4 regions of the Pigmentiphaga aceris genome follow, and region 2 is predicted to be linked to each of the others. Evidence: predicted binding sites of a transcription regulator. Region 2 holds the regulator's gene; each other region holds the start of a gene.
The links. Region 2 encodes LexA, which represses DNA repair genes until DNA is damaged. Its sites were predicted from a motif close to ACTGTATNNNNATACAGT; they were not measured.

Region 1: the regulator LexA is predicted to act here: its motif matches at 1,919-1,936, upstream of imuA (translesion DNA synthesis-associated protein ImuA).
Region 3: the regulator LexA is predicted to act here: its motif matches at 1,498-1,515, upstream of recA (recombinase RecA).
Region 4: the regulator LexA is predicted to act here: its motif matches at 2,342-2,359, upstream of FXN63_RS05930 (PA0069 family radical SAM protein).

The regions. Positions count from the first base shown of each region.
Region 1 covers NZ_CP043046.1:3,805,802-3,810,013, forward strand. Annotated here, with positions in the region: gene FXN63_RS16535 (TonB-dependent receptor) at 1-287, shown strand, start outside; gene FXN63_RS16540 (class I SAM-dependent methyltransferase) at 378-1,154, shown strand; gene FXN63_RS16545 (H-NS histone family protein) at 1,242-1,697, shown strand; gene imuA (translesion DNA synthesis-associated protein ImuA) at 2,147-2,869, shown strand; gene FXN63_RS16555 (Y-family DNA polymerase) at 2,799-4,212, shown strand, end outside.
Region 2 covers NZ_CP043046.1:2,200,396-2,204,607, forward strand. Annotated here, with positions in the region: gene FXN63_RS09330 (TerC family protein) at 304-1,038, shown strand; gene FXN63_RS09335 (hypothetical protein) at 1,305-2,120, opposite strand; gene lexA (transcriptional repressor LexA) at 2,144-2,839, opposite strand; gene FXN63_RS09345 (asparaginase) at 2,951-3,925, shown strand.
Region 3 covers NZ_CP043046.1:4,951,016-4,955,227, reverse strand. Annotated here, with positions in the region: gene FXN63_RS21385 (sensor histidine kinase) at 1-391, opposite strand, end outside; gene FXN63_RS21380 (response regulator transcription factor) at 715-1,395, opposite strand; gene recA (recombinase RecA) at 1,667-2,752, shown strand; gene recX (recombination regulator RecX) at 3,157-3,681, shown strand; gene FXN63_RS21365 (hypothetical protein) at 3,972-4,212, shown strand, end outside.
Region 4 covers NZ_CP043046.1:1,410,582-1,414,793, reverse strand. Annotated here, with positions in the region: gene FXN63_RS05945 (glycosyltransferase family 2 protein) at 1-300, shown strand, start outside; gene FXN63_RS05940 (DMT family transporter) at 293-655, shown strand; gene FXN63_RS05935 (hypothetical protein) at 791-1,096, opposite strand; gene FXN63_RS05930 (PA0069 family radical SAM protein) at 1,214-2,326, opposite strand; gene FXN63_RS05925 (aminotransferase-like domain-containing protein) at 2,507-3,934, opposite strand; gene FXN63_RS05920 (c-type cytochrome) at 3,938-4,212, opposite strand, start outside.

The sequences.
Region 1 (4,212 bases), 1.6 Mb from region 2:
TGGGCATACGCCTGGATACCACCTGGAATGCATGGCGTGGCGATGCCGAAGTGGTGTGGAACGGCCGTCAGGACAAAGTGGCCGATCTGGAAACTGCCACTGCCGGATACGCAGTGCTTAACCTGGGGGTGAGCTACCAGGGCCGCATCGGTACGAACGACTACCTGATCTATCTGAAAGGCAACAACCTGACCGACAAGCTGGCCTACAACCATACCTCGTTCATCAAGGACGCCGCGCCGCTGGCCGGCCGCAACATCACCCTGGGTGCCCGCCTGAGTTTCTGAGCACCCGCGCCTGAAATCTGTCTAGTACGTATGGTCCCGCGTCCCGCCCGCCAGAGCCTGGCTGCGGGACGCTGCTATTCTCGCACCCCTATGAGTGATCCTTTATTCGATTTCATCCGTGACTACCAAGGCGAGCAAGCCTGGGGAAGTGTGCTGGACGCAGGCACCGGCCAGCATTCCATGCGCTGGCTGACCGGGCTGGACACGGAACGCTGGTCGGCCGTCACCGGGGCGGCGTCCATGGCCCAACAACTGCATCAAGACTTCGATGCGCAGATGCGCACCCAGGATTCATTGGTGCTGGGCAACTGGAGCGACCAGAACCTGCTGGCAGGTGAGCGCTTCGACATCGTGCTGGCAGACTACCTGCTGGGCGCGGTCGAAGGTTTTGCGCCCTATACCCAGGACCGTCTGTTCAAGCGCCTGTTTCCTCTCGTCGGAAAACGGCTTTATCTTATCGGGCTTGAGCCTTACGTTACCCATTACCCCGCCGACGAAGGCGGCAGGCTGCTGGTCGACATTGGCCGGCTGCGTGATGCCTGCCTGCTGCTTGCAGGGGAATTGCCTTACCGCGAATACCCGTCGGACTGGGTGGTACGCCACCTGGAGCAAGCCGGATTTCGCGTCGATACGGTGCAACACTTCCCGATCCGCTACCGCGAGCGCTTTGTTAACGGACAGCTGGACATGTGTGTCCATAGAATCAAACGATTACAGGATCGCGTTCTGGCGGATGCGCTCGATGCGCACGTGAAATCCTTGCGCAGCCGCGCCCTGGGACTGGTTGCGCAGAACAACGGCATCCGATTGGGTGCAGATTATGTGGTGGTGGCAGAACCAATTGCGTCATTGGCAGTCGTAGAATAATAACAATATCGTATGCATTACCGTCCTCACCCCCAATGGGGTGATACTGACCTACGATCCCGTTATCCCTCTTTCTGCGCGCAAAAAGTGAACACATCCCCTTCGCGCCGTCGTTTCACGGCATTGCTGGAACAGATATCCGTGCTCGAGAAAAAAGCCCAGTCTTTACAAGGTGCTCAGCGCGATACCGTCATTGAAAAAATCGTCTATCAGATGGACGAATACGGCATCACGCTCGAAGACCTGGAACGTGCGGTTTCTCCGCAAGGCCAGTGGCGCACCAAACCGCCTCCGGTCGTGCGTGCCCGCAAGGCTGCCAGCATCAAGTATCGAGATCCCGAAACCGGCCTGACCTGGACTGGCCAGGGTCGTGCACCCAACTGGATCACGGCAGCCGAAGCCGCTGGCCAGAAGCGTGACGACTTCCTGCTGCCGGTGACCCAGTTGTTCGGCATCGAGGTCAAGGCCGCCCCGCCCCGCAAGGAAAGCCTTGATATGTCGGCCCTGAGCCGGGCTTTGCAGGAAATCGACAGCAAGTCTTAACCAAGTCGGAACACCCAGGGCGGAATACCCAGGTCGGAATACCTTGGGTATGGGCTTCAGCCAAGCATGCTCATTGCCTGATTGGTATTCAGACAAAGACGATTGGCATGCTCGATCCAAGCGGCGGACCCGCGTTCGGTGTTGCTATTGAACGATGGCAACTCGACCGTTTGTCGTTTGCTCGCCAACATTGACGCTGCACGCAGGCACGGAATTGGGTTACTGTATATCCATACAGTATCAACCCAGCCGATGCCATGCCCATTCCGATCTCAGGCAGTGATGTAGCAGTTGGCTCAATCAGCCCGACGACCCGAACCTCGTCCAGCGCGTCGTCTACCCAGGCGCGTCACCGTGCTGGTCAGCCTTCGGATCAGTCTGCGCTCAAGACCACGGTTCAGCCTGAACTTCAGGCCGATCTTCAGCCCGCGGCCCAGCTCACCAATCAGGTGCCTGCCCACGCGACCAGTCTGGATGCACTGCATCCTGCGCTTTGGCGTGGGTCTCAGCTTGTCCGGCACGCAGGGCATTGCGTCGACACCGGGCATCCCGCGTTGTCGGCGGAATTGCCCGGTGGCGGCTGGCCCCAAGGCAGCCTGACCGAATTGCTCACGGCAGGGCCAGGCGCAGGCGAACTCCGTCTGCTGCAATCGGCCCTGGCCCGCCTGCCCGCGCAGCAGCCCATCGTGCTGCTGCAACCCCCGCATATTCCACACATTGCCGCTTGGCGCGCCTGGCAGCCTGCGCCCGAACGCCTGTTGTGGCTGCGCCCGACGCAGGCCAACGACGCCCTGTGGGCAGCCGATCAGGTATTGCGCTCGGGCTGTTGTGCCGCCCTGCTCTTCTGGGCACGCAACATCCGCCCGGAATCACTGCGTCGTCTGCACGTGGCGGCCCAGGGAAGCGACACCTTGTTCTTCATGTTGCGGCCGCTGTCTGCCGCCAGCCAGTCATCACCCGCCCCCTTGCGCCTGACCCTGAAAGCCGCCGCAGGTGGCGTTGAAGTCGGCATCACCAAACGTCGCGGCCCCGCACGCGACCAACCCGTGCATGTTGCGCTCGACATCAGCGCCCTGCCCCCGCTCTACCCGGATGTCTCTGATGCACCTATGGATTTGCGTACACCTGTCGCGGCTGAGCCTCGACGTGCTGCACACGTCCTGGCCCACTGAGGCCGTCGTGGTGCTTGAGCACGAGTGTGCCATCGCGCTCAGCCCCCAGGCCATCGACCAGGGACTGCAGGCCGGCATGCGTCGCAACAGCCTGTCGGCACTGGCTCCCGATGTGCTCATGATCGAGCGCCAGCCCTTGCGCGAAACCGATACGCGTGACGGCACCGCCCTGGCCTTGCTGCAATACACGCCCGAACTGGCCCATGCCGACGAAGACAGCCTGCTGCTGGACGTGGCGGCCAGCCTGCGCCTGTTCGGCGGGCCGCGTAACCTGTGCAGGCGTATCCGCAGCACCGTTGCCGCGCTTGGCCTGCATGCGCAACTGGGCATGGCCCCCACCGCCACCGGTGCCTGGCTGATGGCACGACGCGGCCGACGTGTGCTGCGCATGGCCCCCCTGGTGCGCCACCTGAACACCATGCCGTGCACCTGGCTCCCTGCTGCACGCCCCCATCGAGACTGGTTCGACGGCTTGGGCTGTCGCACCCTGGGGGCGGTGCGTGCCCTGCCCCGCGCCGGCTTGCAACGCCGCTGCGGCAAACCGCTGATACAGGCCCTGGATGCCGCCCACGGAGATACACCCGAACTGTTCGAATGGGTGATTGCACCTGCATCATTCAGCCGACGTATTGAATTGATCGCGCGCATCGATCACGCAGAAGCGGCCTTGTTTGTTGCCCGTCACTTGGTTGAGCAACTGTGCGGCTGGCTGGCGGTTCAGCAACGGGCCGTGTCGCAAATCACCCTGGTGCTGGAACACGAACGTGGTCGCCACGCCATTGCCCCTACCCGGGTCGATATCGCGCTGGCCGAACCCGCCTGGCAGCCCGAGCACCTGGTGCGCTTGCTGCGTGAACGCCTGGGGCGACTGGAACTGCTTGCGCCGGTCATTCAGATCGGCCTGGAGGCCCCGGATTCCGTCCCCTTTGCGCCGCCCAGCGATTCCTTGTTTCCTGAGCCGGGCGGCACCCCGGCCGACCGTCGTCGTCTGGTCGAATTGCTGACCGCCAGACTGGGACCGGAACAGGTGCTGCAAGTCGCCGCGCGCGCCGACCACCGACCCGAAGTTGCCAATCATTGGGCCCCCATCAACCACCGCCCTGCCAAGCTGCCCGATGCGCCCGTTGCCGACCGGCCCTTCTGGCTGCTCGACACCCCGATTGCGCTGGTGATGCGTGATAACCGACCGTTGTACGGTACGCCCTTGCACAAAGTGCGTGGCCCCGAACGCATTGAAAGCGGCTGGTGGGATCAGCTTGCGATTCGGGATTATTTTGTCTATGAGGACGAGCACGCCACGCGCTACTGGCTGTACCAGGACCGCAACCCGGGGGCCGATATCA
Region 2 (4,212 bases):
ATATTCGAACAAGCTCAAAACCCCCGCCCACCGGGCTTTCCAGCGCGTAATGTTTGACTTTCCTCCGCGATCCCGGAAAATGGCGACACGGCGTATTCGCCGTCCCTCCAAAGGGGAGTAGTTCGCGGGGTCAGCCCGTGCATGCAATCGTCAATACGTGGGGCACACAGCCCCTCCGGTTGCATGGACCGTCATCTAACGGTTGAACAAGACCTTTGCAGCCTGGTTCCATGGCTTGCATCGGTTGCTCCCGCATCCCGTACGCCATGTTGCCAGCCGAGGTTCAACCGTCTGGAGACCAATATGGAATGGATGTCCGCGCTAGCCGCCGAAGTTTTCACTACACAGTTTTTCTTTGCCCTCATGGCGATCGTAATGATCGACATCGTGCTGGCCGGCGACAACGCGATCGTCATTGCCTTGGCCGCCCGTAACCTTCCGCCCGACCTGCAGAAAAAAGCCGTGCTCTGGGGCACGGTTGGCGCAATCGTCGTTCGTACCCTCATGACCATCGTTGTGGTCTGGCTGCTGAAGATCCCCGGTCTGCTGCTGGTGGGTGGCTTGGCACTGCTGTGGATCGCGTACCGTCTGCTGACGTCTGACGACGATGGTCACGGTGATCATGGCGGTCAGGCAAGCTTCGCAGCTGCCATCAAGACCATCGTGATTGCAGATGCGGTCATGGGCGTGGACAACGTGCTGGCTGTTGCCGGTGCCGCCAACGGCAGCTTCCTGCTGGTGGTCCTGGGCCTGCTGATCAGCGTGCCGGTGATGGTGTGGGGTAGCCGCCTGGTGCTGAAGCTGATGGAACGTTATAGCTTCATCATCTACATCGGCTCGGCTGTGCTGGTCGTCACCGCTGCCAAGATGGTACTGAGCGAGCAACTGCTGAAGGGCTGGATCACGGATAACAGCTGGATCGTGTGGCTGGTCTACCCGGTCGCACTGATCGGCGTACTGGGCTCTGCATGGCTGGTTCGCAAGTCCACGGAAGCCCGCAAAACCAAGACCACTGGTGAAGCGGTGTTGGTGAAGTAAGCGGACTGATGTTGATCGCCGGATGCCTGCCTCGGGCATCCGGTCACGCTGCCTCCGACGGTTTTTTTCCTGCCTGCCACGCATCCCCGCAGATGTTTGGCAGGCAGTTGTCTTTGGCAAACCGCATTTAGCGCGCTGCATTTAACAGCCCGCAATGCACAAACTGCGCTTGGCAAGCCACGATCAGAAATCCATCGCCGCCAGTGGCTTGAATGTACGCACTGAATCCAGCGCCAAGCTGGATTCGCAGGGTCAAGCCAACAGACTCAAACTGCTGCGCGTCGCAAAGTGAAGGGCCACGGCGAGCGCATTTTCATGCGTGAGGGCACAATCGGCGCGGTCTGAGCGCTGGGGGCCTTGGCCTGGACGCTGGTACCAGCATCATCTTCAACCGGTCTTGCATCGATGCGGTCAAGCGGCAACTGCGGCACAACAATGCCGGGGCGCAGCGCGATATCGCGCGAGACGGCGATGCGTCGTGCTGCACGCACCAGCAAGGTCATTTGCAGGCGTTCGGCACCATCGGCCTGCATGATGACGCGCAACGCAGCAGGGCTAGCATCACGGGCAGCCGACAGCGGGCGGAACAGCAGGCAGATGCCTTGTGACTGGCGCATGGCACGGTCAAGCCGATGCATGGCTTGATCGTTGGTGTCTGCCGGTGCCCAGGCAACCAGCGCGCCAAAGTCGTCACGCGCTGCTGCTTGTTCGATTGCCCACAATTGTTCCGAGGCGCGATTGCCGCCAATGACCAGCAGACGTGAGCGTGCCACGCCCATTTTTGCCAAGGCAGAGACGCAATCGCCGGGTGGGTTGAGCAACAACACGGTGCGGCTGCTGCGTGTGAGCATGTGCAGTACGGGCACTACTGCATGCAATTCAGCCAGGCCGTCGTCGGGGACCAGCAGTTCGCTCAGGCGCGACACCGGCCACCCGCCACCGGGCAGCTCACGATCAAGTTCGTCATGGCCGGTGGCCAGACAACGATTGCCCGAAGGATCTACCCGCGACTGCGGATTGGTTTCGACAAAGGGACGGAAGGCCGGCGCGGCCGATGTATGTGCAAAAGCGGCAACACTCATGGCGACACTCATCATCGTTCTCCTTAATGGATCAGGCCGGCGCGGATCAGGCCGACAGCTATGCCTTCCAGTGCGAAGTCGTCACGGTCGCCCACGACGATTGGCTGGAAATCCGGATTTTCGGGAAGCAGTTCCACCCCGCCGGGCAGCAGACGCAGACGCTTCACCGTGACTTCATCGCCCAGGCGCGCCACCACGATCTGGCCGTCACGGGCGACGGTGGCTTTGCGCACTGCCAGCAGATCGCCTTCGAGAATGCCGATGTCGCGCATGCTCAGGCCGCGTACCTTCAACAGGTAGTCCGGGCGTTCGTTGCCGAACAGGATCGGATCGACCCCGATGTGGGCGTCGATATGTTCAGTGGCAAGAATGGGGCTGCCCGCTGCCACGCGGCCGACCAGCGGCAACATCCATTGGGTGGTGGCTGGATGGGGCAGGTCGGCCGGAACATCGGGGATACGCGTGGTGGGTTGTACGGCAGACCCAGCCGGGCGCGTATCGGGTGCGGGGGCTTTGATGCGGATACCGCGTGAGGTGCCGGCAGTGAGTTCAATGGCGCCTTTGCGCGCCAGGGCCTTCAGATGTTCTTCCGCAGCGTTGGGCGATCGAAACCCCAGCGCCTGGGCGATTTCTGCGCGCGTCGGCGGCATGCCGTTGCTTGCAATGGAATCGCGGATCAGGTCAAAGATTTGCTGTTGTCGCTCGGTAAGCTTTTGCATGGGGGCTCCATCGCTTGATTGACTGTATTTTTATACAGTATTCGATCCCTGGCAAGCACTGGTTGAAATGCGCCTTTATGATTGCGCACCAACCTAACTGCGGACCTTTCCATGCCCGTCTCCCTGCGTGTCCTTGCCACTGGTGGAACCATTGCCGGCGTTGCGTCGTCGTCTGCATCCAGCACCGACTACCAGCCCGCCGCCCTGGGTATCGACACCTTGCTCGACGCCGTGCCGGCGCTGCGAGATGTGGCCCAGGTAGACGGTCGGCAGATAGCCGCCATCGATAGCCGCAATGCGTCACCGGAATTCTGGAAAGTGGTCGGTCGCGCCGTGCAGGACGCGTTGGATGATCCTGCCATCGATGGGGTGGTGGTCACGCATGGCACCGATACGGTGGAAGAAACAGCGTGGTACCTGCACCTGACGCTCAAGAGCAACAAACCCGTGGTGATGGTCGCGGCCATGCGCCCCGCAAGCTCTTTGTCTGCCGACGGTCCGCTGAATCTGTTGAACGCGGCACGTGTCGCTGCTGATCCGCGCGCGGCCGGGCGAGGTGTGATGCTGGTGTTGAACCACCAGATTTTCGGCGCACGCGGCACACGTAAAACCCACACCATGCGACCTGACGCATTCAGTTCCGTCGATGGCGTGTTGGGGCAGGTGCATGACGAGGTGATCGACTGGACGATCCGCAGCGAATATCCGCACACTATGGCCACGCCGTTTTCCATCGACACCCCCTTGGTCGATGTCGAGATACTGATGGCCTATACCGGGGCCAGCCCGGCACTGATCGATGCAGTGCGCACCAGCGGGGCAGGGGGGCTGATCTGGGCAGGGTCGGGCAACGGCAGTGCCAGTGACGATGCGCTGGTCGGGCTGCGTCGGGCGGCCTCGGCTGGCCTGGTGGTGGTGCGCGCCAGCCGTACCGGAGATGGTCCGGTGCACAAGCAGGAAAACGATGTACCCGAGGCAGAGCGTCTGCTCAATGCCGGGACCTTGAATCCGATACAAGCGCGCATTCTGTTGATGCTGGCGCTGGGGCATGGCATGTCAGCTGCCGAGGCATTCACAAAATTTTGAATGATCGTGTTCAGCCGGCGCGTAGCGCGTCGGCTTGAATGGGCGACCACCTGCAGATCAACTGCGACAAGGTGCTGCTCCCTGGCACCACACCTGGGTCGACGCTTCCGGGTATCGCATTCCAGATGCCCAGCCTCTCTGACAAAAAGCATGGTTTCCCGCCACAAACTTGATCCCACTTTGCTTTTTTGCTAGGGGCCGTGCATAATCACTGGCTAAGCCCAAATTTTCCCTTGCCCGATCCCGGTTAGACGCCTGGGCGGGTTTACATCGGCTTAAGACCATTC
Region 3 (4,212 bases), 2.8 Mb from region 2:
GTTGTGCGCCATCCGTACCGCGCAAGTCCACCCAGGTATAGGCGATGCGGATACCAAAACCGCGCAGCACATCGTCGCGATACTGGATCACGCCTGGCAATGGCGGTTCAAGCTCAGGCGGCAAGGGCAGTTCGCGATCCCCGCCAAGGTGTTCACCCCGACTGCCCAGTACCAGATAGAACACGCTGTCGGTGGCGTCGGCACGCAGCATGTCGGTGGCGGGCAGGGGCAAGCGCAGGCTGGCGCGACCATCGACCTGGCGCACCTGCTGCGCCAGAACCAGCACGTTGTTGGCCAGGCCACGGTCATACGGCGCGTTGGCAATGGCTTGCGCCACCACATAGGTGATCGCCACGCTCATGGGCCACAGCAGGAACAGCGGTGCCAGCATCCAATCCAGGATTTCGCCGAACAGCGAGCGCTGCGGCGGCTCGAAGGTCGGGCCGACCGAGCCTTGCCGCAACGCGGCGAGCGCCTCCTGATTGAGTTCCCCGCCCAAGTGGGTAGGCCCGTGCGGGTTGGACCCGTGCGGTGGCGCGGGGGGCAAAATCAGCGGGAGGAGTTCAACAGGCAAGGTTCAGCAGACTAGGTTGGGCGGAAAGGGCGCGCAGCGGTATAAGGCGGGGCTGGGGAGAGCGAAAACGGCAGAACGGAGGCGGGGCCAGGCCTTGGTCAAAAGGCTGGGGTGCCTAAAGCGGGCGCACGACCCGCTTTTTATGCGCTGGCCTGGGTGGTATCGCGTTCCAGGCAATAACCCAGTCCACGCACAGTGGCGATTTTCACGCCGGGCTCCAGCTTCTTGCGCAGGCGATGTACATAAACCTCAATGGCATTGGTGCTGACTTCCTCGCCCCATTCGCATAAGTGATCGACCAATTGTTTCTTGCTGACCATGCGGCCACTGCGCTGCAACAGGATTTCCAGCAGGCTGACTTCGCGCGCCGATAGTTCCACCGCCTGTTCATCCACGGTGACGACCCGGCCGACCTGATCGAAAGACAGACGACCGTGTCGCAATACGGCAGGACCGCCGCCTGCGCCCCGTCGGGTCAGCGCGCGCACGCGGGCTTCCAGTTCGGACAGGGCAAAAGGTTTCGCCATGTAATCGTCGGCACCCAGGTCCAGGCCTTTGACCCGTTGCTCGATGCTGTCGGCCGCCGTCAATATCAGTACTGGCATGTGCGAATTGCGAGCGCGCATGCGCCGCAACACTTCCAGCCCACTGAGTTTGGGCAGGCCGATATCCAGTATCAGCAGGTCAAAGGGCTGGGCAGCGAGTGCCGCATCGGCAGACGCCCCGTCATGGACGGCGTCAACCGCATAGCCGTTCTGACGCAACGAACGCGACAGTCCGTCGGCAAGAATGCTGTCATCTTCGGCGATAAGTATGCGCATGGTACGAATTGTACGAGGGGGACTTGAGACTGGCTATACGGGCCGTACCTGGGGTAGACCGGTTCCTTGTGGTGCAGATCCCACCAGGACCTTGCTATCCACACTGTTTTTTTATACAGTGGTGGCCGATGACATAATTCGGGCCCGACGCAGATGTCTTGTTGGCAGAACCAGGTAGTTGGCCTGGTCATCCGCAAGCACACCGTACGGCTTGACCGAAATCCAGACTGAACCCTTGGGCTGAACAGCCCGACATCTCAAAGGACGATACATGGAAGACACCAAGGCCTCCAAGGCAGCTGCCGCCGCTGCAGCCGCGGCCACGGCAGAGAAATCCAAGGCGCTTGCCGCCGCGCTCGCCCAGATCGAGAAGCAGTTCGGCAAGGGTTCGGTCATGCGCTACGGCGACAACGAAGTCGAACATGACATCCAGGTCGTGTCCACCGGCTCGCTGGGCCTGGACATCGCACTGGGCGTCGGCGGCCTGCCGCGCGGCCGTGTGATCGAAATCTACGGCCCGGAATCCTCGGGCAAGACCACGCTCACGCTGCAAGTCATCGCCGAAATGCAGAAGCTCGGCGGTACCTGCGCCTTCATCGACGCCGAGCACGCACTCGACGTGTCGTATGCATCGAAGCTGGGCGTGAACCTGACCGACCTGCTGATCTCGCAGCCGGACACGGGTGAGCAGGCGCTTGAAATCACCGACGCGCTGGTGCGCTCGGGCTCGGTCGACCTGATCGTGATCGACTCGGTTGCCGCGCTCACACCGAAGGCTGAAATCGAAGGCGAAATGGGTGACTCGCTGCCGGGCCTGCAAGCCCGTCTGATGAGCCAGGCTCTGCGCAAGCTGACCGCCACCATCAAGCGTACCAACTGCATGGTCATCTTCATCAACCAGATCCGGATGAAGATCGGCGTGATGTTCGGCAACCCCGAAACCACCACGGGCGGCAACGCACTGAAGTTCTACGCATCGGTTCGCCTGGACATCCGTCGTACCGGTTCGATCAAGAAGGGCGATGAGGTCGTGGGTAACGAAACCCGCGTCAAGGTCGTCAAGAACAAGGTCTCGCCGCCGTTCAAGAGTGCCGAATTCGACATCATGTACGGCGCGGGCATCTCGCGCGAAGGCGAAATCATCGACCTGGGCGTGACAGCCGGCATCGTTGAAAAGTCGGGTGCCTGGTTCAGTTACAACGGCGAACGCATCGGACAAGGCAAGGACAATGCGCGCGAATTCCTGAAGGATCGCACCGCCATGGCCTACGAGATCGAAAACCGTGTGCGTGAACAGCTCGGTGTGGCAGCGCGCGCTGCCGGCAAGGCCGTCGCTGCCGAAGGCACGGCAGAGTGAGCGGCGAACGGCCTGCCCGTCCGGGTTGGCCGTCCGCGCCCGGTCGTCGCATTTACGAGGATGAGGACGACGACGAGCCGTTCGAACAGATTCTTGGCCGGACTTCCGGTCAGGAATCTGGTCAGACAGCTGGGCGAACGCAGACACCTGCGCGAGCTTTTGCCCGAACGTCCAATCAGGGGTCTGGTGGAGCGTCGCCTGTAGGGGGGGCTGGGGCTTCATTCGGAAAGTCCGCTGGAACATCGTTCGGAACATCCAGCCAGGCGTCCCGTCGGGACTCCGATGCCCCATCGGAAAGAAAATCCAGCGGCAGTTTCGGCTCCAGTGCTCGCAAGCAATCGTCTCAGGCCGCCGACAATGGCGGCTTCAGTCGTTCCAGCGAGCAAAAGGCACGCAAACGCGGTTTGCCACAGCCTGAACCCGTCGTGATCGATGGCTTCACCCGCTCAAGCCAGCAGCCTGTCCTTAAAAAACCCACGCGCCCCGATGGTCCGTCGCTGAAAATGCGTGCGGCCGATTACCTGTCGCGCCGTGAACACAGCCGCTTCGAGCTCGCCCGCAAGCTGGGGCGATGGTCCGATGATCGCGATGAAATCGAAGCGGTGCTGGATGCGCTCACGCGGGAAGGGTGGATGTCCACTTCGCGCTTCGTGCAAAGCGTGGTGCACCGGCGTGCTTCCCGCCAGGGAACCTCACGCATCATCCAGGAGCTGCGTCAGCACGGGATCGACCAGGCCGAGATTGCGGCCGTCAAACCTGAACTCCAGGCGTCGGAATTCGTGCGTGCCCAGACGGTCTGGAGCAAGCGCTTCGGTGCCGTGCCTCCCGATCGCGAAACCTGGGCCAAGCAGGCCCGGTTTCTTGCCGCGCGAGGGTTTTCGCAAGATGTCATCCGGCGGGTTCTGGGCGGTGGCGAGGACGAAAACTGACGCGTGTCAGCACGTCAAGATGACGCCTGCATGGCAGTCTTGGCCTAGGGGTAACCAGGTAGCAATGCGGGCGGTGCGTTATACTCTTCGGGATTTTTCGCCCATGCGAGAAGGTCGTCGGCCCGCAGTGTCATATATAAGACTCGGATAACACTCCAACCCGAGGCTTATAAGGCACAGACAAGGCCCGGACAGGAATACGAAGACGTTGGTCGCAGCTTGATCAGTGGCTTTTTCTTGCGCCGGACACCTGTCCAAGCGGTGCATGGCACCCGCTCGCAAGCGTACGGATGTCACTGATCGACCTGATTCACCCTGAAACTGTTGCGGCACTGCACCAAGATGTTTTCAGGGTTTTTACTAGGTCGTTCTGTGTCAACGTGTATCACGTTTACCGGTGTACTGACTTCCTTGGCATATGGACCGGCCTTCGCGCCGCGTTTCTTTCAGGCTCAAGATTTTTCTTCATGGTCCGCTCCTCGACCTTCCTGTCTGCTCCGCTTTCCAATGGCCGCCCTGCGCTGGCCCCTG
Region 4 (4,212 bases), 790 kb from region 2:
GCGCGTTATGCCATCGACAACCTGACCAGTTTTTCCAGCATGCCGCTTCGCTGCATTTCCTGGGTGGGCGCAGGCACGCTTGCGCTGGGGCTGGTGGTTGGCGTGATCAGCCTGGTACAGAAACTTCGTGGCGTGGGCGTGGAAGGTTTCACCACGGTAAACCTGCTGATCATCATCATGGGAGGTGCGATCATGCTCAGCCTGGGCGTGATCGGCCATTACGTCGCGCGCCTGTACGACGAAATCAAGGCACGACCGGTATATCTGGTGAAGCCGGCAAGGAAAGAACCGCGTGAATGATCCCCTGATCGCCTTGCTGGCGGTGCTGTGCAACGCCTCGGCGCAAGTCGCCATGAAATTTGCCGGCCGCGCCGGCATGAGCGGCGCAGACGCCGCCGAATCCGTCAGCCGCTGGATGGCCTGGCTGTCGCCGTGGCTGCTGGCGTCTGTGGCGCTTTATGGCCTGAGCTTCCTGCTGACCATTCGTGTGTTCGCCAACAACGCCTTGTCAGTGGCTTCGCCATTGATGGCCGGCCTGACCTTCATCTGCATCGTGATGGCAAGCTGGCTGGTGCTGGGCGAAAGCATGGATGTGCGCAAGATTGGCGGTATCGTGCTGATCCTGGCCGGCATCGTGGTGCTGACCTACCGTTGAGCCTGTCGATGTCTTGCTTCTCCCCGCCATGCTGCAGTTGATAAACACGCTGAGCATGGCGAAGCAGCTCCGGTGGCTTAACTGATCGGCAGGGACGACAACGCAAAGACGCGCAAGGTCATGCGCACGCTTGCCTCAGCGGAACTCGCCGCTGACGATTTTCCCGTCCGCGTTCAGGCGCGCGAAAAAGCGGCTGTTGTCGCTGCGCACTTCCTGCGTGGCCATGTCTTGCGGCAATACCAGGGTCACGTCGGGGTACAGGCGGCGGAATTCGAATGGGCCGGGCTGGGTGGCGATGAAGGCGTCGAAGGCGCGGCGATCAACCACGCGGCCGTGGACCGGGGTGGGTTCGGCAAGGCTCAGGGGTGCCTTACAGCCGCCCAGCAAGGCCAGGGCAACCAGGGCAGCGGCCAACGGGGCGGCGAGCGGGGGGCGTGACATGGCGAAACTCCGGGCTAGGGTGGCGCAATGGGGTAAGCAAACGGGATAGGCAAACGGGGTGGCAAGCCTGACAAGTAACCATTATGCCCAAGCCACGACCGACCGGCGCATTTGCAATCAGAACAAGCTGGCCTGTCGCACGTCACGCGATGGCGGGCGGAACTGCGAAAAATCCAGCGTGATCCGCTCGCGGTTGAAGCCCAGGCGTCCGGCAGCCTTGATGAAGCGCTGACGGATCAGGTCAGCCCAGATGCCCTCGCCTGTCATCCGGGTGGCGAAGTCACTGTCATAGTCCTTGCCGCCGCGCATGTCCTGAATGCGCGAGATGATACGACCGGCCCGCTGCGGGTAGTGCACCTCCAGCCATTCGCGGAACACGTCCGTCAGTTCCCAGGGCAACCGCAAGACGGTATAGAACGCGCTTCGTGCCCCGGCATCGAAGGCGGCAGCCATGACCTGTTCCATGTCCTCATTCACAAAGGGAATCTGGGGCGCAAGGCTTACCCCCACCGGCACCCCGGCTGCCACCAGTCGGCGGATGGTTTCCAGCCGGCGCGCGGGCGATGCTGCACGTGGTTCAAGAATGCGCGACAGCTTCGGGTCCAGCGTGGTGATGGTCAGGTAGACCGCCGCCAGTCGGTCGGCGGCCATGGGCGCGATCAGATCCAGATCGCGTTCCACCGCGCTTGATTTGGTGACCAGCGCAAAAGGGTGACGCGCTTTTTTCAGCACCTCGATGACCGAGCGCGTCAGCCGCAGTTCACGTTCGACCGGTTGATAACAGTCGGTGGCGGTGCCGATGGCCAGCTGGCCGGGGGCGTAGTCGCGGTGGGCCATTTCAGCCCGCAAGGCTGCCGCCACATTGCGCTTGGCAATGATGATGGTTTCGAAATCCAACCCCGGCGACAGGCCCAGGTAGCTGTGCGTGGGGCGGGCAAAGCAGTACACGCAGCCATGCTCACAGCCCCGATACGGGTTGATCGAGCGATCAAAGGGAATGTCTGGCGAATCGTTGCGGCTGAGCACACGTTTGGCATCTTCGAAACGCACTTCCGTGGCGGGCGGCGTGGGGTTGTCGAAAGGGTCGTCGCCATCGACAGGAGCATCGACACCCGTCCAGCCATCGTCCACCGCTTCACGCGCGTCGGTATCGAAGCGACTCGGGGTGCGGCTGCTGGTGCCGCGTCCCTTGATCGCGGTGGGGTGGATGCGGATGGGATGGTCGCTCATGGTGCTTCGGCTGATACTGTATAAATAAACAGTATTCCGAATAAGCAGGAATGGCAAGTCAGGTAGGTTTAGGACGACCAACTTCGAGACGACCAACGGATCAGCGCTGTCACAACATGCAGCAGGGCAAACGCAGCAAAAAGCGTCAGTCAGACGCTGCGCTTGTATATCAGTGCCCCATCAACACATCGCGTGTATCAACCCGCCGAGCCTAGCAAACGCAGCCTCTGCCCGCATATCCCACGCGTGCCCATAGTTCAGCCGCAGACAATTCAAAAAACGCGGATGCGACGAGAACATCGGCCCTGGCGCAATGCTGATCCCCGCCGCCAAGGCCTGCCGATGCAGCATGCGGGTATCGATTTCACCGGGCAGCTCGACCCACAGAAAGTAGCCGCCCGCAGGTCGCGTGGCGCGGGCACCGGCGGGAAACCTGGCACCGACTGCTGCCATCATCTGGCCCTGCCGAACCGACAGCTCATGGCGCAAGGCACGCAGATGGCGGTCGTAGCCACCACGTTCCAGATACGCCGCGATGGCCGCCTGCGCGGGCATCGACGTCGACAGACTGGTGCTCAATTTATGCCGCGCCACCGCCCGGAAAAACCGACCCGGGACGGCCCATCCCACGCGATACCCCGGTGCCAACGATTTGGAAAACGACCCACAGTGCATCACCAGCCCCTGGGTATCGAAAGCCTTGGCAGGTGCCGGACGATTCGCGCCGAAATACAGTTCGGCGTACACATCGTCTTCGATCAGCGGCACGCCGTGGCGCGCCAGCAAGGCCACCAATTCGCGTTTCTTCGGCTCGGGCATCAGGCTGCCCAGCGGGTTCTGGAAGCTGGTCATCAGCCAGCAGGCGGCTGGTTGATGTTGCGCCAGTGCACGGGCCAGCGCGGCCAGATCGATGCCTTCACGGGGATGCGCTGGCACTTCGATGGCACGCAGGCCAAGTCGTTCAAGCGACTGCAAGGCGGCATAGAAGGTGGGCGATTCCACAATCACTGTGTCACCCGGCCGCGTGACCGCGCCCAGACACAGGTTCAGTGCTTCCAGCGCGCCGTTGGTGATGACGATGTCGTCCGGTGTCACCGCCATGCCATCGACCTGATAACGCAGCGCGATCTGCCGCCGCAATTGCGCATTGCCGGGGCTGAGATCATCCACAGCCTGCCAGGGGTCGAGTTGCCGGATGGTGCTGGCCATCACCTGCCCGAGCTTGGCCATCGGAAACAGCGCCGGATCGGGAAACGCCGAGCCGAACGGGACGACCTCACGTTGCCGGATCGACTCCAGCATCTCGAACACCTGGCTGCTGACATCGACCACGTTGGAGTCCGGGTCGATATGCACAGGCGGCTCGGGCTCAGGCGGCATGGTAGCCGTGCCGTGCACCACGTAATAGCCCGAGCGATCACGGGCGCGGATCAGGCCCTGCGCTTCCAACAGGTAGTAGGCCTGGAACACGGTGGACGCGCTGACACCACGGCGCGCACTTGCCTCGCGTACCGACGGAAGTTTTTCCCCAGCACGCAGCACACCGCAGCGAATCGATTCGGCAAGATCGTGGGCCAGCGCTTCGTAGCGCTTAAGCGATTCGCCCACGTATCAGCGCCCCGACTCCCGGGCCGCTCGCACGTCAAGCGCAGACGCGCCACCCGCCTGATTGCCCCAGCTGTTGCGCACATAAGAAACAACCGCTGCCACGTCTTGATCGTTCAGCGTGTGGCCGAAAGGCGGCATGCCGTGCGGGCGCGGATTGCCGGGCGTGGCAGGCGCAAAACCGCCCGACAAGACCATGCGAATGGTGTTGAGTGGTGATGCCGCCACCACCGAGATGTTGTCGCGCAAGGGCGGCCACGCGGGGGCTTTGCCTTGGCCAT